DNA from 4 places in the Variovorax sp. Soil_C_12 genome. Region 1 is predicted to be linked to each of the others. Evidence: predicted binding sites of a transcription regulator. Region 1 holds the regulator's gene; each other region holds the start of a gene.
The links. Region 1 encodes sigma-54, which starts transcription at its own class of promoters, with help from an activator protein. Its sites were predicted from a motif close to TGGCANGNAANCTGCTTT; they were not measured.

Region 1 (5,485 bases):
CAGCGTGCGCAGCAGGTAGCGGCCGGTCTCGTCGTTGTGGATCTGGTAGTACTGCACGTCCAGCGTGCGCTCGGCGCGCCGCGCCAGCTCGAGCCGGGTGTTGAGCGCGAAGTCGCCGCCCGGCATGAGGCGGAAGCCGCTCAGGTCGGGGTCGGGCTGGGCGCTTTTCGCGATGCGGCCCAGCGTGGTGTCGGGGGAGAGCGGCACCGCCTTCGAAGGCGTGCGCTCGAACTCGGCAGGCAGCATGGCACAGCCGCTGGCCAGGAAGAGCACCCCCATCAGCGCCAGGCCCAGACGCATCCACTGCGGCCAGAGGCTTGGGCGCGCGCTCATCGCTACAGGGCCTTGCGCAGGTTGGCCGGCGCGATGCGCAGCGCCTCACGGTACTTGGCCACGGTGCGGCGCGCGCACTCGATGCCCTGCTCCTTGAGCATCTCGGAGACCTGGCTGTCCGACAGCGGCCGCTTCGCATCCTCGGCGCTCACGAACTGCTTGATCAGCGCGCGCACCGCGGTGCTGGAGGCGTTGCCGCCGGTCTCGGTGCCCAGCGCCGAGCCGAAGAAGTACTTGAGCTCGACCGTGCCGTAGGGCGTGGCCATGTACTTGGCGGTGGTCACGCGGCTGATGGTGGACTCGTGCAGGCCGAGCTCGTCGGCGATCTCGCGCAGCACCAGCGGCCGCATGGCGAGCTCGCCGTGGACGAAGTAGTTCTTCTGCCGCTCCACGATGGCGTTGGAGACGCGCAGGATGGTGTCGAAGCGCTGCTGGATGTTCTTGATGAACCAGCGCGCCTCCTGCAGCCGCTGCGACAGCGCCTGGCTGCCCTCGCCCTTGTGGGCCTTCAGCGCGCCGGCGTAGATGTCGTGCACGCGCAGCCGCGGCATGACCTCGGGGTTGAGCATGACGCGGAAGCGGGCGCTGGTGCCGTGGCCGATGCGCGTGACGATCACGTCGGGGATGACCACGTTGCGCTCGACGTCGACGAAGCGGCGCCCGGGCTTGGGCTCCAGCCGGGCGATCAGCTGGAGGGCGGAGCGCACCTCCTCTTCGTTGCTGCGGGTGAGCGTGGCCAGGCGCTTGAAGTCGCGCTTGGCGAGCAGCTCCATCGGGTGCTTGCAGATCGCGATCGCAGTCCGCCGCACCTGCACCTCTTCCTCGGTGTCGTCCTTTTCCTGCTCGGCGCGCAGCTGGATGGTGAGGCACTCGGCCAGGCTGCGGGCGCCGACGCCGACCGGCTCCAGGCTCTGCAGCAGGCCCAGCGCGACCTGGAAGTGGTGCACCAGCTCGTCGAACTGGTCGTTGTCGTCGCCGGCCAGGCCCGAGGCCAGGGCCGGCAGCGAGTCCTCGAGGTAGCCGTCGTCGTTGAGCGACTCGATCAGGAAGCGCAGCGCGGCGCGGTCGTTCTCCTCCAGGCGCAAGGACAGCGCCTGGCGGTGCAGGAAGGACTGCAGCGACTCCTGGCTCCTGGCCAGCTCGGTCGCATCGGGGCGCTCGTCGTTGCCGAGGTTGTTGGCGCGCGCGGGGGCATCGCCGCCCCATTCGCTGTCGTCCGGCGCCAGGTCGACCGTGCCGTCGCCTTCCCAGTCGGGCTCGCTCTCGGGGGCATCGGCGGCTGCCGCCGTCTCGCTGTCGGCGGGGGACGCCGGCGCAGTGTCGGCAGCGGCCGGGGCGGGCCCGGCGACGAAGTCGCTCTCGCCTTCGGCCTGGCGGTCGTCATCGCGCACCGGCGCATCGGCGGATTCGAGCCCGAACTCCTCGCGCGGGGCTTCGTCGGCGGTGCGCTCCAGGAACGGGTTCTCGTCGAGCATCTGCTCGACCTCCTGGCTCAGCTCGAGCGTGGACAGCTGGAGCAGCCGGATCGACTGCTGCAGTTGCGGCGTGAGCGCCAAGTGCTGCGAGACCCGCAGCGAGAGCCCTTGCTTCATCTCTACATCCGGAAGTGCTCGCCGAGATAGACGCGCCTGACCTCGGCGTTGTCGACGATCTCCGAGGGCGTGCCTTGTGCCAGCACATGCCCGTCGCTGATGATGAATGCGTGATCGCAGATGCCCAGCGTCTCGCGCACGTTGTGGTCGGTGATGAGCACGCCGATGCCGCGCTCCTTCAGGAAGTTGATGATCCGCTGGATCTCGATCACCGCGATCGGGTCGATGCCGGCGAAGGGCTCGTCCAGCAGGATGAAGCGGGGCTGGGTGGCCAGCGCGCGCGCGATCTCGACGCGGCGGCGCTCGCCGCCCGACAGCGCCAGCGCCGGCGAATCGCGCAGGTGGTCGACGCGCAGGTCGTGCAGCAGCTCGCTCAGGCGCTCCTCGGTGCGCTGCTTCGACAGGGGCATCGGCCGGCCGTCGCCGTTCGGCTCGCGCTGCAGCTCGAGCACCGCGCGCACGTTCTCCTCGACCGTCAGCTTGCGGAAGATCGAGGCCTCCTGCGGCAGGTAGCTCAGGCCCATGCGGGAGCGGCGGTGGATCGGCATGTGCGCGATCGGCACGCCGTCGATGCTGATTTCGCCCGCGTCGGCCCGCACCAGGCCGACGATCATGTAGAAGGAGGTGGTCTTGCCGGCGCCGTTGGGGCCCAGCAGGCCCACGACCTCGCCCTTCTCGACGCCCAGCGAGACGTCCTTGACCACCTTGCGGCTGCCGTAGGTCTTCTGCAGGCCGCGCGCCTCCAGGCGGCTGTTCAGCACATCGTTGCGGCCGTTGAGCATGCCCCGGTCCTCCGTCACTTGCGCTCTTCCCCGCCGAGGGTGCTGCTCGAGCGCAGGCCGGTGCCGCTCGCCGGTGCCGGCGCCGCGGCAGGGGCCGCAGCCGCCGGCCGGGTGCCGGCCGCGGGCGCCGAGGCGGCCGCCTTGGGCGTCAGGATGGCCCGCACGCGCCCGCCCGGCGGCGCCGCCACGGCCGCGTTGGGCGGCAGCGAGGAGCCGTTGACGGTGAAGGTGTCGTTGCTCTGGTCGTAGACGATCAGCGGTCCGCTGCTCTCGTCGTTCACGGTCGCGCCGTAGAGCCGGCGCATCACCGCGCGGCGGATGAATTTCACGTTGTCGGCGCGGCTGTCGTACTCGATGACCTCCGACTCGCCCTCGATCCACTCGTCGGTGCCGGCGTCGCGCTTCTGCTTGTAGTAGGCCAGCTTGCCGGGCGCGGCCGTGACCACGCCGTACTGGTAGCCGTCCGGGTCCTGCCGCACGTCGATGCGGGTGCCGCGGATGATGATCGTGCCCTTGGTCATCACCACGTTGCCGGTGAAGACGCTGGTCTGCTTGAGGTCGTCATAGCGCATCGCATCGGCTTCGATGTTCATCGGCTTGGTGCGGTCCGCCTTCTCGGCCTGCGCCATCGGCACCAGGCCGGCCAGCATCGAGGCGAATACGAAAGCACGACAAAGGTGGTGGGAACGGGGGAAGGTAAGAAGTAGCGAAGTCATAAGGCACGAAACTTGCTGGCGGAGATTGTATGCGGCCTCATCGACCGGACTTCGATCGCTCGGATGAAAAAGCCCGCCGAAGCGGGCTTTCCTAGGGGGAGGGGCGAATTCAGGCGCTCTTGCGGGCTTCGCCGATCAGGAAATCGGTGACCTGCAGGGCGCGCTCCATGCTTTTCGCGAGGTCGCCGTCGACGTACCAGCGCCCGGCAATGCCGATCGAGGGCACGCCGGCCACCTGGTAGGCGTCCTGCAGCTGCTTGGCGCGCTGGATCTTGCTCGCCACGCTGAAGGACTTGTACTGCTCGGTGAACTTGGCCTTGTCCAGGCCGTTGGCCGCGACCCAGTCGATGATCTGCTGCTCGCCCGAGAGGTTCTGGCGCTGCTGGTGGATGGCGTTGAACACCTTGAGCTGGTATTCGTCGACCTTGCCCATGGCCTCGAGCGCGTAGTAGAGCTTCTGCTGCGGCTGGAAGCTGGCCTGGAAGGCGACCGGCACCCGCTTGAAGGCCACGTGCGGCGGCAGCTTCTTGATCCAGGCCTCGAGGGTGGGCTCGAAGGCGTTGCAGTGCGGGCAGTTGTACCAGAAGAACTCGATCACCTCGACCTTGCCGGCCGGCGCGTCGACCGGCACCCGCTTGTCGAGCACGGCATAGTCGGTGCCGGCCTTGGGCCCCAGCGTCTGCGCGTGGGTCGGGGTCATCAGAGGAAGCAGCCCCAGCGAAGTGGCGGCCAGCGAAAAATCACGACGTTTCATGTGTAAGGTTCTCCTGTGCGGCTGACAGAGCCCGCGATGCCGCCGGAGTTCCCGGGGGACGGCGCGAGCGTAAAAAGAGGATGGCTCAGCGCTGCACGCGCACCAGGGCCGATTCGAGGCCGCCGCCGTCGAGCCGTTCCTTGAGCCGGTCGGCATCTTCCTTCTTGTTGAAAGGCCCGGCGCGCACCCGGTAGACGGTGCGGCCGGCCTGCTCGCGCTCGGTAACCCGCGCCTCCACCCCCATCAGCGAGAGCCTGGCGCGCTGCGTCTCGGCATCCTCGGGGGTGCGGAAGGCGCCGGCCTGCACGAAGTACATGAAGGGGTCGCTGGCGCTGGGCGCCGCGGCGGCGGTGGTGGTGCCGGGGCCGGCGCCCGCGCCCGAACGGGCCCGCGCGAGATCGCCGATGGGGTCGCTCGACGGCGGCAAGGGGTTGGCTTCGGCCGGCACGGGCGGGCGCGCGGCGCGCTGTTGTTGCTGCTGTTGCTGAGCGGTCGGAGGGACCACCACCGGGGCCGGCGCGGTCTGCGGGACGCCGGGGGCCGCGGCGGAGGGCTGCGGCGCCACGGGGGCGGCCGGCGGCTCGGGCGGACGCACGGGGCCGGCCTTGCCGGCCAGGGGGGCGTTGGGGTTCCAGTCGCGGTTCTTGCGTGCCTCGGCCTCGTCCTGCTCGGGGCCTCCGCGCTGCGTCTTGGTCATGAAGGGGATGGGCACCTTGGTCACGTAGACCGCGATGCCCAGCGCCACGCCCAGGCCCAGCACCAGCCCGACGATCAGGCCGATGACGATGTTGCCGCGTTGTCGTCTTGTAGTCATGTGGAGGATAGCAATCACATCTTGCGCGGCGCGCTCACGCCGAGAATCGCGAGGCCATTGTGCAGCACCTGCGCGCACGCGGCGACCAGTGCCAGGCGGGCCCGCTTCACCGGCTCGTCGTCGACCAGGATGCGCTCGGCGTCGTAGTAGCTGTGGTAGCTGGCGGCCAGCTCGCGCAGGTAGAAGGTGACGTCGTGCGGCGCGAAGTCCTGGGCCGCGGCGGCCAGCATGTCGGGGTACTTCGCCAGCATCAGCAGCAGGGCCTGGGCGGCCGGGCTTTCGAGCGGCGAGAGCTCGGCCTGCGCCAGCGTCGCCACGTCGCCGCCCCAGGCCGCCAGCACCGAGCAGATGCGCGCGTGGGCGTACTGCACGTAGTAGACCGGGTTGTCGTTGTTCTGCGCCAGCGCGAGGTCGATGTCGAAGGTGTATTCGGTGTCGGGCTTGCGGCTGAGCAGGAAGAAGCGCACGGCGTCGGTGCTGGTCCACTCGATCAG
Region 2 (5,485 bases), on a different contig from region 1:
CGCGCTGCAATGGGACAGCCTGACCGAACCCCACAAGCGCAAGTGGCTGGCCCTTTCGCGCAACTACGCCAAACTGTCGCCGGCCGAGCAGGAGGTCCTGCACAGCCGGATGACCGAGTGGGCCACGCTGAGCAACCAACAACGCTCGCAGGCTCGCCTCAACTTCGCCGAGGTCAAGCAGGTCCCGGTCGACGAACGCAAGGCCAAGTGGGAGGCCTACCAGGCCCTCAGCGAGGAGGAAAAACGCGAGTTGGCCGCCCGCGCCAAGCCCCGCCCTGGCGCCGCGGTGTCGATCCGGCCGGTGCCGGCCCAGAAGCTGGTCCAGTTGCCCGCCGCGACGCCGGACGCACCACACACACCGCGGATCCAGCTGGCGCCGCCGGCGTCCATGCCGCAGCCGTCTCTCGCGCGCCTGCCTGCCAGGGGTCCGGCGATCGGCCCGGCCGCAGGGGCGCCTGTTACTGCCGAGGCGCAGGTGCCGCCGCCTTCCGCCTCGATGGCCCCGGCCGACACCTCGGTCTCCGCCACGCCTCAGACACGCACCAGCGATCAGTCCTCCGCCGCGCCGTGATACAAGCTGCCGATGGCTTCCAGTCCCCCCGACAGCGCCGGTGCCCGCGCCACGCCCCTTCCTGATCTCTCCGCCCCCGCCGCTCCTGCCGGCCTGAGCGCGCCCGGCCTGTGGCGGCGCATGGCCTGCTGGCTCTACGAGGGCATGCTGCTGTTCGCCGTGGTGTTCGTCGCCGGCTGGCTCTTCAGCACGCTGGGCCAGATGCGCGACGCCATGGACTCGCGCCGGCACCTGCTGCAGGCCTTCCTGTTCGTCGTGTTCGGCGTCTATTTCGTCTGGTTCTGGTCCAAGGGCCAGACCCTGGCCATGAAGACCTGGGGCATCCGCATGGTCGACCGGCTCGGCCGCCCGGTCACCCAAGGCCGCGCGCTGCTGCGCTACCTGCTCTCCTGGATCTGGTTCCTGCCGCCGCTGGCCGCCATCGCGCCCTTCAAGCTGGGCGGCGGCGAGTCCGCCGTGCTGATCTTCGGCTGGGTGGTCGTCTGGGCGCTACTCTCGCGCTTTCATCCCGAACGCCAGTTCTGGCACGACGCCTGGGCCGGCACCCGCCTGATCCCCTCCAAACCCATGAGCGCCGCCCGGCCGCCCGAAGGCGCTCGCACCGTAGCCGAAGGCGAAGGTTTTCCAATGAGCCGTCGATGAGCACCGTCAACAACCCCGTCAATCCGCAGAAGTCGCGGCGCGGCCTGAACCGCATCTGGCACGCCACCCTGATCTCGCTGGATGGCTTCCGCGCCGGCTGGGGCGAGGCTGCCTTCCGCCAGGAGGTCCTGTGCGCCATCGTCATGCTGCCGGCCGCCTTCTGGATCGGCCGGACCTGGGTCGAGACCGCGCTGCTCGCGGCGGTGGTCGTCCTGGTGATGATCGTCGAGCTGCTCAACACCGGCATCGAGGCGGCCATCGACCGCGTGGGCCCGGAATGGCATTCCTTCTCCAAGAGCGCCAAGGACGTGGGCAGCGCCGCGGTGCTGCTGTCCATCATCCTGTGCTGCGGCGTGTGGTTCGCCGCGCTGTGGCACCGCTTCGCGGGATAGGCCCTGCGCCCAAGACACGCCGGCGTGCAAGCCGAGCGTCATTCGATGGCGGCATGATCCGGGCATGACCCCTACTTTTTCGATTTGCGTCTATTGCGGCTCGCGGCCCGGCGAGCGGCAGGAGTTCTCGGCGGTGGCCCAGTCGGTCGGCCGCTGGATCGGCGAACACGGCGGCCAGCTGGTCTACGGCGGCGGCCGCACCGGCCTGATGGGCACGGTGGCGGAGGCGACGCGCACCGCCGGCGGCCGCGTGGTCGGCATCATCCCGAAGGCCCTGGTCGACAAGGAGCTCGCCAACCCGATGTGCGACGAGCTGCACGTGGTCGACACCATGCACGAGCGCAAGGCCATGATGGGCGAGCGCGCCGACGCCTTCGTTGCCCTGCCCGGCGGCATCGGCACGTTCGAGGAGCTGTTCGAGATCTGGACCTGGCGCCAGCTCGGCTATCACGACAAGCCGATCGGCATCCTCGATGTGGCGGGCTACTACGCCGGCCTGCTCGACTTCCTGGCGCATAGCGTGCGCGAGGGCTTCATGGGCGAATGGCAGATGGGGCTGATCCGGTCGGGGGACGAAGCGCCGGCCCTGCTCGAGGCGCTGATCGAGGAAGCCGGCCGCCACCCCCGCGGCGACAAGCTCGCCGAAGTGCTCTGAAAGCCTAGACGGCCTGCTCGTCTTCCTCGCCGGTGCGGATGCGCACCACGCGCTCGACGCTGGTCACGAAAATCTTGCCGTCGCCGATCTTGCCGGTGCGCGCGGCGGTGACGATGGCGTCGACGCAGCGGTCCAGATCGGCCTCGTTGACCACCACCTCGACCTTCATCTTCGGCAGGAAGTCGACCACATACTCGGCGCCGCGATAGAGCTCGGTATGCCCCTTCTGCCGGCCGAAGCCCTTGACCTCGGTGACGGTGAGCCCGGTGACGCCGACTTCGGCCAGCGCCTCGCGCACGTCGTCGAGCTTGAACGGTTTGACGATGGCGGTGATTTGCTTCATAGGTCTCTTTCTTCCGGCGATTTCGTTGAACTTGCTCGCGATAGGGTAGCGCCAATCGGCGCCGACGCCGCGATGGCCTACCCGGATGCCCGCGATGCCCCTCGTCGCGCAGCATGTAGCGTGCCAGGGGTTCGAAAAGATTATGTCATTCGCCCCCGCGTGCCGATGGCTTGGGACGCTGAGCCGCACGCCCGATCGCAGGGGCTGCTACGCTCGGCGGGCCATGCGCCCAGGTTCTTCATCCCCCGGCTTCTTTTCCTCCTTCTTCCCCTGGCTCCACAACCAAGCCTACGTGCTGCTGGTGTTCACCACGCTGATCTGGGGCGCCAACGCGGTTGCCGCCCGGCTCGCGGTGGGCGAGGTCTCCCCGATGATGCTGACCTTCTCGCGCTGGATCGTCTGCTGCCTGGCCCTCGGCCTGTGCGCACGACAGCAGATCGCCCGGCACTGGCGCCCCCTGCTGCCTTCGTGGCGCTTCATCGCGCTGATGGGCACGCTGGGCTTCACCGGCTTCAATGCGCTTTTCTACGCCGCGGCGCATCACACGACGGCCATCAACATCGCGATCATCCAGGGCACCATTCCGGTGCTGGTGCTGCTCGGCAGCCTGCTCTTCTTCCGCACGCGCATCGGCGGGCTGCAGCTGCTGGGCGTGGCGATCACGCTCGCGGGCATCGTGGTGGTGGCCTCGAGCGGGCATCCGGCGCAGCTGGCGGCACTGGGCTTCAACATCGGCGACGTCTGGATGATCGCGGCCAGCCTGCTCTATGCCGCCTATGCGCTGGGCCTGCGACGCCGGCCGGACGTGCCGGCCATCGTCTTCTTCGCGGCGACCGCGGCGGTCGCCTGCCTAGTGTCGGTGCCGCTGCTCGCGGCGGAAATCGCCATGGGCGACTTCTTCGTCCCCACGCCCAAGGGCTGGGCGCTGATCCTGTTCGTCGGGCTGCTGCCCTCCTTCATCTCGCAGGTCACCTTCATCCATGCGGTGGGCCTGATCGGCCCGGCCCGGGCGGGCGTCTTCCTCAACCTGGTGCCGATCTTCGGGCCGCTGCTGGCGGTGCTCGTGCTCGGCGAGCCGCTGTCGGCCTACCACGCGGTGGCGCTGGCCCTGGTGCTGGGCGGCATCTACATTGCCGAGACCACCGGCCCCCGCAGCCGCTGACGGAACGCACGCCCTTGACCGACCCCGTCGTCCGCATCCACGGCGCCGCCTCCGAGATCGACGCCGCCGCCTGGGACAGCCTGCTGGCCGCGCAGGCCGCGCCCTCCCCCTTCATGCGCCATGCCTACCTGGACGCCATGGAGCAGAGCGACAGCGCCTCGCCCCAGAGCGGCTGGGCGCCGCGCTTCCTCACGCTTTGGCGCGGCCGCGAGCTGATGGCGGCCTGCCCGATGTACCTCAAGGGCCACTCCTACGGCGAGTACGTGTTCGACTGGGCCTGGGCCAACGCCTACCAGCAGCATGGGCTGGCCTACTACCCGAAGGCCGTGGTGGCGGTGCCCTTCACCCCGGTGCCGGGGACGCGCCTGCTGGCGCGGGACGCCGCCAGCCGCGCCTTGCTGGTGCAGGCGCTGGTCGCCTGGTGCAAGGAAGAAGAGCTGTCGTCGCTGCACCTGCTCTTCGGCGCCGACGAGGACATCGAGGCCTGCGCCGATGCTGGCCTCATGCTTCGACACACGGTGCAATTCCACTGGAAGAACGGGGAATGGAAGGACTTCGAGGCTTTCCTGGCCAGCCTCTCCCACGACAAACGCAAGAAGATCCGCCAGGAACGCCGCAAGGTGCACGACGCCGGCGTGCGCTTCCGCTGGTTGCGCGGTGCCGACATCCGCGAAGCCGACTGGGACTTCTTCTACCGCTGCTATGCCCGCACCTACCGCGAGCACGGCAACCCGCCCTACCTGAAGCCCGAGTTCTTCGGCCGCATGGCCGAGGACCTGCCCGAGGCCTGGCTGCTGTTCATCGCGGAGCGCGGCGGCAAGCCCATCGCCAGCAGCCTGATCGCGCTGTCCGCCGATGCCTCGGTCGCCTACGGCCGTTACTGGGGCGCGCTCGAGCGCGTGGACTGCCTGCACTTCGAGGCCTGCTACTACCAGCCGCTCGCCTGGTGCATCGAGCACGGCGTGCAGCGCTTCGAGGGCGGCGCACAGGGCGAGCACAAGATGGCGCGCGCGCTGATGCCGGCGAAGACCACCAGCGCGCACTGGCTGGCCCATCCTGCCTTCGCCGACGCGGTGGAGCGCTTTCTCGAGCGCGAGGACGAAGGCATCGCGAACTACCTCGACCACCTGGGGGAGCGCAGCCCCTTCCGGCATGCCGAGTGAGCACGCCGACAAAAGCCGCACCGATATTTGCTGCCCCTACCTTCGAGCAGTTCAGGTCGCCTACCGCGCGGCTGAAGTTCCTGATCCCCGCTCCCGCTGCTGGGGGTGATCGCTCACAGATGGCTCAGCCGCGCGAGGCGTGGGACGCGCGGGCACGTCCCAGCCTGCGCTTGCCCCCGCTGCCGATGGCGGCGACCAGCTGCTGCACCAGCGCACGCGCCAGCGGCGACAGCGTGCGCCCCTCGAGCGACAGCACCTGCAGGCGGCGCTGCTGCATCTGCGCTTCCACGAAGGGCCGCGCGACCAGCGTGCCGTTCTCGATCAGGTGCACGGCCGTCAGCAGCCCCGCCAGCACGATCTCGGGCGTGCGCACCAGCGGCAGCAGCACCGAAGAAAAATTGCTGACGAAGGCGGGTTCATAGCCGAGCCCCTGCACGCTGCAACTCAGGTCGAAGAGCTGGCGCGCAGTGACGCCGCGGCTGCCCACGGCCAGCGGATAGCGCACCACCTCGGCCACGCTGACCGCGCGCCGCCGCGCCAGCGGATGGTCGGGCGCC
Region 3 (5,485 bases), on a different contig from region 1:
ACGCGCTACGGCCTTGATCTGAATCAAGCCCCGGCCCCGCCACACGCCTACGCTTGCGCCATCCACCCTGACCCGGGAAACATCATGTTCAAACGCATCCTCGTCGCCACAGACGGCTCGACGCTCTCGAAGAAGGCCGTCGCCAGCGCCATCTCGCTGGCGGCGCAGCACGATGCCGACCTCATCGCGCTCACCGTCGTGCCTCGCTACGCCGCGACCTACTTCGACGGCGCGATGGCGTTCTCGCACGAGGATGTCGCGCGTATCGAGAAACAGTGGGCCGAGCGGGCGCAGGAAATGCTCGGCGCGATCAGCACCCGGGCCCAGGCAGCCGGCGTCCGGATCAAGACAGCGGCAATCTCCTCGGACCGGGTGGCCGACACGGTCATTGCGGCGTCGAAGAAGCACAAGAGCGACCTGATCGTGATGGCCTCGCACGGCCGAAAGGGCATCAAGCGGCTGCTGCTGGGCAGCGAGACGCAGCATGTCCTGACCCATACGACGCTGCCGGTTCTGGTGCTGCGATAGCCCTGAGCCGCATTGCCCCGCAACCACGACTGTTCAACCCCTGCACAGGAGCTTGTTCCATGACCACGAAGAAACAATCCGGAGCGCTGCAGGCGTTGGCATTCGTGCTTGCCACCCTCGGAGCCACCGCGTTGCTGGTGGCCGCAGGTCTTGCCGAAGAGCCGCAGCCATCGGCCGCCACCGCCTGCCTTGTCTGTCCGACGTCGTCGGCCGATACTCGATAAGCTACGCAGAGCGCCGACGATGGCGACCTCTCAGCCAACCCAGAAGCGTCGTGATGATCAGGCAGGCGAACGACGCAAGGTCTGCGACCAGCACCACCACGACAGCCAGCAGTTGTGGGTCGGGCAGATCGAATTCGAGGAGATCCAGCAGTGAACGCTCTGGCGGAGGTGACAAGGGCGGAGGCGGAAAGAGAAGCTCAAACCCAACCAAGCTGAACAGGGAGACCGTCGCGAGCAGGAACATCCAGGCAAAAAACCGTTGAAGCTTCTTGCGCGCCCCTGCTCGTGACCCCATGTCGCTTGGTCCTTTCCCACCCGTAGCTCGCCGCTCTCATCAGACGGCGGCGGTGACTGGTGCATCCGAGAATACGTTCTTGGTATTCATGAGCCAATAGGCGCTTTGTCATGACGCGCATGGCTGCAATGCACTGGGCAGCTCTGGAAAGACCGGTCCGGTGAAGCGCGTTTTCAGTGCGCCTCCGTCAGCTGATCCAGGATGGCCGGGTTCTCCAGCGTCGACGTGTCCTGCGTGATGGCTTCGCCCTTCGCCACGGAGCGCAGCAGGCGGCGCATGATCTTGCCGCTGCGCGTCTTGGGCAGGTTGTCCGCGAAGCGGATGTCCTTCGGCTTGGCGATCGGTCCGATCTCCTTGCCGATCCAGTTGCGCAGCTCGGCGGCCAGCTTGCCGGCCTCCTCGCCTGTCGGCCGGGGCCGCTTGAGCACGACGAAGGCGCAGATCGCCTCGCCGCTGGTGTCGTCCGGCCGGCCGACCACTGCCGCCTCGGCGACGAGATCGGTGCACGCCACCAGCGCAGACTCGATCTCCATCGTTCCCATGCGGTGGCCGCTCACGTTCAGCACGTCGTCGATGCGCCCGCCGATGGTGAAGTAGCCCGTTTCCGCATCGCGCGCCGCCCCATCGCCGGCCAGGTAGTAGCCGCGCAGTTCGGGCGGGTAGTAGCTCGACTGGTAGCGGGCATCGTCGCCCCAGATCGTCCGGATCATTCCGGGCCACGGCTTCTTGATCACCAGGACGCCGCTCTGCCCGTTCGGCAGGTCGCCGCCGGTCTCGTCGACGATCGCGGCCATGATGCCCGGGAACGGCAAGGTGCAGGATCCCGGCACCAGGGCGGTCGCGCCCGGAAGCGGCGTGATCATGTGGCCGCCCGTCTCCGTCTGCCACCAGGTGTCGACGATCGGGCAGCGGCCGCCGCCGACGTGCGCGTGGTACCACTCCCAGGCAGCCGGGTTGATCGGCTCGCCGACCGAACCCAGGATGCGCAGGCTGCTCAGGTCGAAGTTCCGCGGATGCACGGCGGCATGTCCCTCGGCTGCCTTGATCAATGAACGGATGGCGGTGGGTGCGGTGTAGAACACCGTCACCTTGTGCCGCTCGATCATCTTCCAGAAGCGCGCCGCATCGGGATAGGTCGGAACGCCTTCGAACACCACCTCGGTCGCGCCCAAGGCCAGCGGGCCGTAGGCGATGTAGCTGTGGCCGGTGACCCAGCCGATATCGGCCGTGCACCAGAAGACGTCGTCGTCATGGAGGTCGAAGGTCCACTTGGCGGTCACGGCGGCCTGCACCAGATAGCCCCCGCTGCTGTGTTGCACGCCCTTGGGCTTGCCGGTGGAACCGGAGGTATAGAGCAGGAACAGCGGATGCTCGGCGCTCACCCATTCGGGCTCGCAGACCTCGGGCTGCGCCTGCGTGAGCTCGTGCATCCAGCGGTCATGCGACTGCCAGGCGATGGCGCCGCCGGTACGGCGGTAGACGATGACGTTGCGCACGGCCTCGCAGCCGCCCAGTGCCAGCGCCTCGTCAACCAGCGCCTTCAGTGGCAAGGTCTTGCCGCCGCGCACCTGCTCGTCGGCCGTGATGACGGCGACCGCGCCGGTGTCGGCGATCCGGTCGCGCAGCGAGTGCGCCGAGAAGCCGCCGAAGACCACCGAGTGCACGGCGCCGAGACGCGCACAGGCCTGCATCGCCGCCACGGCTTCGACCGACATCGACATGTAGATCGCCACGCGATCACCCTTGCCGACGCCCAGCGCCTTCAGCGCGTTGGCCAAGCGGCAGGTCTGCGCGAGCAGTTGCGCGTAGGTGGTGTGCGTTACCTTGCCGTCGTCGGCCTCGAAGATGATCGCGACCTTGTCACCCCGGCCGGCGGCGACCTGCCGGTCCAGGCAGTTGTAGGAGACGTTCAAGGTGCCGTCCTCGAACCACTTGTACATGGGCGCGTGTTCGGTGTTGAGCACCTTCTCGAACGGCGTCTTCCACTCCACGAATTCACGCGCCAGGCGTGCCCAATAGCCCTCGTAGTCGGCCTCGGCCTCTGCGGCCAGTGCGTCGTAAGCGGCACGTCCTGCGACGTGGGCCGAGCGCATCAGCGCCTGCGGGGGGAGGTATTGCTTGGGTGTCTGCGCGTTGTCCGGTGATGTCATGCGTTGGCTCCTGTGTGTTCCGATGGTCGCTGACTCGACCTCGACGAACCTTGCGCTGGCGCAAATGTTGTGCCGGCAGGCGGACCCGGTGCGAGGCTGCGCAGCGTGGCAAGGATGCGCGCAAGCTTTCCGCGGCCGCACAACGTCGATCCGGCTGGTGGCGCTGTCCCGTTTTGCAGCAGGTGCTCAACGGCGGCACAGATCCTCCTGGAGCAGCGATGCCGCGCCCGCGCCGTGCGCGTCATAAAAAACTGAAGTCCGACAACGGCTTGCGCCGTTTGCACCAGCGTGTTCGCGGCATGGCCCGCGCTTTGCAGAAGTGGCTGCGCGGGACGCGTCGTCCCGTCAGCACCTTTTTCAATCACCTGACTGGAGACGATTCATGGACATGGCAGAAATGACTCACCTCGGCATCGAGAACCCGTACAAGAAGCAATACGGAAACTACATCGGCGGAGAGTGGGTCGCGCCGATCGACGGCCAATACTTCGACAACCTCACCCCTGTCACGGGCCAGGCCTTCACCAGCATCCCGCGTTCGAACGCGAAGGACATCGAGGCCGCGCTCGATGCCGCGCACAAGGCCAAGGCCGCCTGGGGTTCGACCTCGCCCACCGAGCGCGCCAACGTCCTGCTGAAGATCGCCGATCGCATGGAGCAGAACCTGCAGAAGCTCGCCGTGGCCGAGACCCTCGACAACGGCAAGCCGCTGCGCGAGACGATGGCAGCCGACCTGCCCCTGGCCATCGACCACTTCCGCTACTTCGCCGCCTGCATCCGGGCGCAGGAAGGCGGCATCAGCGAGATCGATCACGACACCTACGCTTACCACTTCCATGAGCCCCTGGGCGTCGTCGGCCAGATCATTCCGTGGAACTTTCCGATTCTGATGGCGGTGTGGAAGCTGGCGCCGGCGCTCGCTGCCGGCAATTGCGTGGTGCTCAAGCCCGCCGAGCAGACGCCGGCCTCGATCCTGGTGCTGATGGAGGTGGTGGGCGACCTGCTGCCGCCGGGCGTGCTCAACGTGGTCAACGGCTTCGGCCTGGAGGCGGGCAAGCCGCTGGCTTCGAGCAGCCGCATCGCCAAGATTGCCTTCACGGGCGAGACCACCACCGGCCGGCTGATCATGCAGTACGCCGCGCAGAACATCATCCCGGTGACGCTGGAGCTGGGCGGCAAGTCGCCCAACATCTTCTTCGAGGACGTGATGTCGGCCGACGACGCGTTCTTCGACAAGGCGCTCGAGGGCTTCGCGATGTTCGCGCTCAACCAGGGCGAGGTCTGCACCTGCCCGAGCCGGGCGCTGGTGCAGGAGTCGATCTACGAGCGCTTCATGGAGCGTGCGATCGAGCGGGTCGAGGCCATCAAGCAGGGCCATCCGCTGGACCCGTCCACCATGATCGGCGCACAAGCCTCGCAGGAACAGATGGAGAAGATCCTCTCGTACATCGATCTCGGCAAGCAGGAGGGTGCCCAGTGCCTGACCGGCGGCGAACGCAACCTTCAGACCGGCGAGCTCGCGGCCGGCTACTACGTCAAGCCCACGGTCTTCAAGGGTCACAACAAGATGCGCATCTTCCAGGAGGAGATCTTCGGCCCGGTGGTGTCGGTCACGACCTTCAAGACCGAAGAGGAAGCCCTGGAGATCGCCAACGACACGCTCTACGGCCTGGGCGCCGGCGTGTGGACCCGCGACGGCGCACGCGCCTTCCGCATGGGCCGCGGCATCCAGGCGGGGCGCGTGTGGACCAACTGCTACCACGCCTATCCGGCCCATGCGGCCTTCGGCGGCTACAAGCAGTCGGGCATCGGCCGCGAAACGCACAAGATGATGCTCGACCACTATCAGCAAACCAAGAACCTGCTGGTGAGCTACAGCCAGAACAAGCTGGGCTTCTTCTGAAGCGACGCCTCATGTCGTCCGACCCGGGGGCGCACGAGGCGCCCTGCGGCATCGTCCGCCGCGTGTCCGCCACGCCGGCCGCGCAGGCGCTCATCGAGCGCCTGCGCGCCGTGCATGGGCCGCTGATGTTCCACCAGTCCGGCGGCTGCTGCGACGGCAGCGCGCCGATGTGCTTCGCGCTCGGGGAATTCCAGACCGGGGACGCTGACGTGTGCCTGGGCGAGATCGCCGGTGCGCCCTTCTACATGAGCCGTTCGCAGTTCGAGTACTGGGAACACACCCACCTGATCATCGATGCGGTGGCGGGCAACGGCGGGATGTTCTCGCTCGAGCGGCCCACCGGGCTGCGCTTCATCACCCGCTCCCGCCTGTACGACGACGCGGA
Region 4 (5,485 bases), on a different contig from region 1:
GCATCTGCACACCGTGAGCATGCAGCGCATTGCCGTGGTCCAGGCCGACGACTCCTTCGGCAAGGATGCGATGGAAGGCGCGATGAAGGGCTTCGACAAGGCGGGCCTGAAGCCGGTCGTGTTGGCGCTGGCCGACCGCAACAAGCCCGACTACGCCACCATCGTGCCCAAGCTCACCGCCGCCAACGCGCAAGCCGTGCTGTGGATCGGCTCGGGCACGGCCGTCACCGAAGGCATCAAGGCGCTGCGCGCGGCGGGTTCCGCGGCGCAGGTCATCACGCTGTCGAACAACGCGGCCTCGGGCTTCATCAAAGAACTGGGCAACGCCAGCGGCGGCGTGGTCGTCATGCAGGTGCTGCCCTCGGAGCGCGCGATGGCGCATCCGCTGATCAAGGAGGCCTCGGACCTGGCCAAGGCCAAGGGCGACATCGAGCTCTCGCCGGCGCTGCTCGAGGGCTTCGTCGCCACCAAGGTGATGGTCGAGGCGCTGCGCCGCGCCGGCCCGAAGCCAACGCGCGCCAAGCTGCTCGCGGTGCTCAACGACTTGCGCTACGACGTGGGCGGCGGGCTGGAGGTGGGTTACTCGCCGCAGGATCACACGGGGATCGACTACGTCGACCTGTCGATCATCAGCGGGGGGCGGTTCAAGCGCTGAGTTCAGGCGTCCACGTGCAGCGCACGCCGGTACTGCACCGCCTCCGCCACATGCCCCGCCTGCACCGTGCCGGCGCCGGCCAGGTCCGCGATCGTTCGGGCCAGCTTGAGCGCGCGATGGGTCCCGCGCGCCGATCAGCCCAGCCGAGACGCCGCCGCATGCAGGAACTGCAGGGCGGCGGCGTCGAGCTGCGCGTGGCGGTCGATCTCCGCGCCTTGTAGCGCCTGGTTGGCCTTGCCCTGCCGGCGGATGGCACGCTCGCGCGCTTCGACGACGCGCACACGCACCTGCGCACTGGCTTCGCCGGCGGGGGTGTCGAGCAGTTGGGTCGCCGGCACCGCGGGCACCTCGATGTGCAGGTCGATGCGGTCCAGCAAGGGCCCGCTGAGCTTGCCCTGGTAGCGGGCCACCTGGTCCGGCGTGCAGCGGCAGGACTTGAGCGAGGAGCCCAGGTAGCCGCAGGGACAGGGGTTCATGGCCGCAACCAGCTGGAAGCGGGCCGGGAACTCGGCACGCCGCGCCGCCCGCGCGATGGTGATGTTGCCGGTCTCCAGCGGCTCGCGCAGCGCCTCGAGCGCGCTGCGCTGGAACTCGGGGAACTCATCGAGGAACAGCACGCCGTTGTGCGCCAGCGAGATCTCCCCCGGCCGCGGCGGCGAGCCGCCGCCCACCAAGGCCACCGCACTGGCGCTGTGGTGCGGGCTGCAGGTCGGCCGCACGCGCCAGCGCTCGACGGCGAAGCGTCCCTGCAAACTGGCCACCGCCGCGCTCTCCAGCGCCTCGTCGACGCTCATCTCCGGCAGCAGGCCGGCGAAGCGCTGGGCCAGCATCGACTTGCCGGAACCCGGCGGGCCCACCATCAGCAGGCTGTGCTGGCCTGCCGCGGCGATCTCCAGGGCGCGTCTCGCACCCGCATGGCCCTTGACCTCCGCCAGATCTGCCACGGGCGCCGCCGGCCCGGCGGGGGCGGGCAGCGCGCGATGCCAGCCATCGTCCGCCGCCTCGCCCGGCGTCGGTCCGCCCGGCAGGAACTGCCGCACCACATCGAGCAGGTGGGCCGCACCGTAGATCTCGGCACCGGGCACCAGAGCGGCCTCGCGCGCGCTCTCGGCCGGCAGCACCAGCCGCGTCGCGACGCCCCGGCCATGCAACGCCAGCGCCATCGCGAGTGCACCACGCACGGGCCGCAGATGCCCTGAAAGCGAGAGCTCCCCCGCGAACTCGTGGCCGGCCAGGCGTGCCGCCTCGATCTGTCCGGCGGCCGAGTCCTTCGGCAGGTCGGCCGGCGCCAGGTTGACCGTGATTCTCTTGTTGCTCGGGAATTCGAGGCCGGCGTTCTGGATGGCGGCGCGCACGCGCTCGCGCGCTTCCTTCACCTCCACGTCGGCCAGGCCCACCAGCGTGAAGCTGGGCAGGCCATTGGCCAGATGCACCTCGACCGTGACACTCGCCGCTTCCAGGCCCAGCAAAGCACGGCTTTGCACCAAAGACAGACTCATTTTTCTCCCTTTTCACCAAGATGGTGCAACCATCCTGTGTTCATGCGCCTCCATGCACCTCTCCCAAGCTCCGCGCACGCGGCTGCGAGATTTGGCACGCTCCCTGCTTTGAATCGGTATCCAACATTTCAAAACTGACCGAGGAGTCTCCCGATGATGCACCGTAAAACCGCGTCCGCCTTGGCTGTGGCCGCGCTGGCAGCCCTTCCCATGCTGGCGAGCGCCCAGCTGACAGGGAACGTTTCCCTGACCAGCAACTACAAGTTCCGCGGCCAGGACCAGGACGTGATCGGCAGCGGCGGTTTCGCCAAGACCAAGGGCTTCAAGCCCGCCATCCAGGGCGGCTTCGACTATGCCTTCGGCGAGAGCGGCTTCTACGTCGGCAACTGGAACTCCAGCGTCAACTGGCTCAACGGCAACAGCATCGAGAGCGACATCTACGGCGGCTACAAGTTCAAGGCCGGCGTGTTCGACTTCGACGTCGGCGTGCTCAGCTACATCTACCCGGGCAACGCCCGCGGCAACACCACCGAGCTGTACGGCGCGGGCACCTGGGCCGACGCGGCGATCGGCTCGTTCACGCTGAAGTACTCGCACACCGTGTCCAAGGACTACTTCAACTACGCCGGGGAGCGCGACGGTTCGGGCCTGAAGGGCCGCAACACCGGCTACCTGAACCTGAGCTACACCAAGGAGATCGTGCCCAAGGTCACGCTGAAGGCGGCGGTGGGCTACACGCACATGAGCAGCGACATCCGCAGCCTGGGCTACAAGAGCTACGTGGACTACAACGTGGGCGCCTCCTACGACTTCGGCAACGGCCTGTCGCTGGCCGGCTCGGTGCAGGGCGCCAACAAGAAGAGCTCGTACCTGCTGGTGTCGAGCCCGGGCGTCGATTTCGGCTTCGGCCCGGTCGGCCAGCAGACCTGGTCGCCCAACAAGGCGCGCTTCATCGTTACGCTGACCAAGACGCTCTGACGCGGCCAGGCGTCGCGTCCCGATCCATCCTGAGGAGAAACATCGTGAAATCTGTGGGGGAAACATCATGAAGCTGGTCACAGCCATCATCAAACCGTTCAAGCTCGACGAGGTGCGCGAGGCGCTCTCGACGATCGGCGTGCAGGGCATCACCGTGACGGAAGTCAAGGGCTTCGGCCGCCAGAAGGGCCACACCGAGCTCTACCGCGGCGCCGAGTACGTGGTCGACTTCCTGCCCAAGGTCAAGATCGAGGCCGCCGTGGCCGACGATCTGGTCGAGCGCGTGATCGAGGCGGTCGAGAGCGCCGCCCGCACCGGCAAGATCGGCGACGGCAAGATCTTCGTCTACGACCTCGAGCAGGTCGTGCGCATCCGCACCGGCGAAACAGGCCGCGAAGCCCTTTGACTTCGAGGCACGAAAGAACAGATCCAATGAAAAAACTGCTTGTCTCTCTCGCCCTGGGCCTGAGCGTGCTCGCCGCCGGCACCGCCGGCTTTGCCCAGACGCCGCCGGCGCCGGCGCCGGCAGAAGCGCCCGCCGCCACCGCCCCGGCCGCCGCCGCGCCCGCGGCACCCGCCGCAGCGGCCCCGGCCGCTCCCGCTGCCGCCGCACCCGCCGATGCCGCAGCAGCAGCGCCGGCCGCGCCCTCCTTCAACAAGGGCGACACCGCCTGGATGCTGCTGTCGACGCTGCTGGTCATCATGATGACCATCCCCGGACTGGCTCTCTTCTATGGCGGCCTGGTGCGCAGCAAGAACATGCTGTCGGTGCTGATGCAGATCATGGTCACCTTCTCGATGATCGTGGTGCTGTGGCTGATCTACGGCTACAGCCTCGCCTTCACCGAGGGCAACTCCTTCATCGGCGGCTTCGACCGCCTCTTCATGAAGGGCATCTTCGACTCCGCCACCGGCACCTTCGCGCCGGCCGCGACCTTCAGCAAGGGCGTCTACATCCCTGAACTGCTGTTCGCCGCCTTCCAGGCCACCTTCGCCGGCATCACCTGCTGCCTGATCGTGGGCGCCTTCGCCGAGCGCATCAAGTTCTCGGCCGTGCTGCTCTTCATGGCGCTGTGGTTCACCTTCAGCTATGCACCGATCGCGCACATGGTCTGGTTCTGGATGGGCCCGGACGCCTATGCCAACAAGGACGTGGTCGACGCCATGAACGCCAAGGCCGGCCTGATCTGGCAATGGGGCGCGCTCGACTTCGCGGGCGGCACCGTGGTGCACATCAACGCGGCCGTTGCAGGCCTGGTCGGCGCCTTCCTGATCGGCAAGCGCATCGGCTACGGCAAGGAAGCCTTCACGCCGCACTCGCTGACGCTCACGATGGTCGGCGCCTCGCTGCTGTGGGTGGGCTGGTTCGGCTTCAATGCGGGCTCCGCACTCGAAGCCGGCACCAGCGCCGTGCTGGCCTTCATGAACACCTTCTCGGCCACGGCCGCGGCGGTGCTGGCCTGGTCCATCGGCGAAGCGCTGATGAAGGGCAAGGCCTCGATGCTGGGTGCCGCTTCCGGCGCCGTCGCCGGCCTGGTGGCCATCACGCCGGCGGCCGGCAACGTCGGCCTGATGGGCGCGATCATCGTCGGCTTCGTCGCCGGCTTCGCCTGCCTGTGGGGCGTCAACGGCCTCAAGCGCATGCTCGGCGCTGACGACTCGCTGGATGTGTTCGGCGTACACGGCGTGGGCGGCATCGTCGGCGCCTTGCTGACCGGTGTGTTCAACACCCAGGCGCTCGGCGGCCCCGGCCTGGTGGGCGACTGGGTCACGGCCGGCGTGGTGTCCAACGGCATCGGCGCGCAGGTCTGGATCCAGCTCAAGGCCGTGCTGCTGACCATCGTCTGGTCCGCTGTCGTCTCCTTCGTCGCCTTCAAGATCGTCGACCTCACCATCGGCCTGCGCGTGAGCGAAGAGGAAGAGCGCGAGGGCCTGGACATCTCGTCCCACGGCGAAACCGCCTACAACCGCTGAAGCGGGGCGAGTGCGGGCCGCGCGCGGCCCGCACCCATCGCCTCAAGAACAGTTCAAAGCAAGAGTCTCCTTTGGATGTTCGGCCCGCAAGCGCCCCGGCGCGAGCGGGCCTTTTTTTGGCCTAAGCTGCCGGCATGTGGACCGCCCTCGACGACAGCCTCTGCCAGCTCGGCGAATCGCCCTTCTGGCACCCCCATGAGCGCTCGCTCTACTGGCTCGACATCCCGGGCCGCGCCGTGCTGCGCACCCGCGGGGAGATCGGGGGCAAGCCCACGGTCGAGCGCTGGAGCCTGCCCACCGAGCCCGGCTGTATGGCGCCCGCGGCCCGCGGCGGCCTGGTGATCGCGCTGCGCGACGGCATCTACCGTGCGCGCAAATG

Region 2: AC3A6X_RS04345 (P-II family nitrogen regulator) is a predicted target of sigma-54. The motif match lies at 2,712-2,729, and genes of this name have one in related genera.
Region 3: adh (aldehyde dehydrogenase) is a predicted target of sigma-54. The motif match lies at 3,391-3,408, and genes of this name have one in related genera.
Region 4: AC3A6X_RS18820 (TorF family putative porin) is a predicted target of sigma-54. The motif match lies at 2,247-2,264, and genes of this name have one in related genera.

Annotation. Positions count from the first base shown of each region.
Region 1 is NZ_JBDGIO010000018.1:44,396-49,880, forward strand. It holds gene AC3A6X_RS31495 (phospholipase D family protein) at 1-300, opposite strand, end outside; gene AC3A6X_RS31500 (RNA polymerase factor sigma-54) at 336-1,925, opposite strand; gene lptB (LPS export ABC transporter ATP-binding protein) at 1,928-2,707, opposite strand; gene lptA (lipopolysaccharide transport periplasmic protein LptA) at 2,722-3,423, opposite strand; gene AC3A6X_RS31515 (thiol:disulfide interchange protein DsbA/DsbL) at 3,533-4,177, opposite strand; gene AC3A6X_RS31520 (SPOR domain-containing protein) at 4,263-4,991, opposite strand; gene argS (arginine--tRNA ligase) at 5,006-5,485, opposite strand, start outside.
Region 2 is NZ_JBDGIO010000001.1:869,206-874,690, reverse strand. It holds gene AC3A6X_RS04365 (DUF3106 domain-containing protein) at 1-571, shown strand, start outside; gene AC3A6X_RS04360 (RDD family protein) at 584-1,213, shown strand; gene AC3A6X_RS04355 (diacylglycerol kinase) at 1,210-1,605, shown strand; gene AC3A6X_RS04350 (LOG family protein) at 1,670-2,260, shown strand; gene AC3A6X_RS04345 (P-II family nitrogen regulator) at 2,265-2,603, opposite strand; gene AC3A6X_RS04340 (DMT family transporter) at 2,827-3,765, shown strand; gene AC3A6X_RS04335 (GNAT family N-acetyltransferase) at 3,780-4,928, shown strand; gene AC3A6X_RS04330 (LysR family transcriptional regulator) at 5,053-5,485, opposite strand, start outside.
Region 3 is NZ_JBDGIO010000002.1:458,762-464,246, reverse strand. It holds gene AC3A6X_RS07145 (universal stress protein) at 85-528, shown strand; gene AC3A6X_RS07140 (hypothetical protein) at 588-752, shown strand; gene AC3A6X_RS07135 (hypothetical protein) at 754-1,047, opposite strand; gene acs (acetate--CoA ligase) at 1,221-3,197, opposite strand; gene adh (aldehyde dehydrogenase) at 3,580-5,100, shown strand; gene AC3A6X_RS07120 (DUF779 domain-containing protein) at 5,112-5,485, shown strand, end outside.
Region 4 is NZ_JBDGIO010000006.1:353,968-359,452, forward strand. It holds gene AC3A6X_RS18810 (ABC transporter substrate-binding protein) at 1-655, shown strand, start outside; partial or broken gene AC3A6X_RS18815 (YifB family Mg chelatase-like AAA ATPase) at 658-2,154, opposite strand; gene AC3A6X_RS18820 (TorF family putative porin) at 2,311-3,132, shown strand; gene glnK (P-II family nitrogen regulator) at 3,200-3,538, shown strand; gene AC3A6X_RS18830 (ammonium transporter) at 3,565-5,106, shown strand; gene AC3A6X_RS18835 (SMP-30/gluconolactonase/LRE family protein) at 5,241-5,485, shown strand, end outside.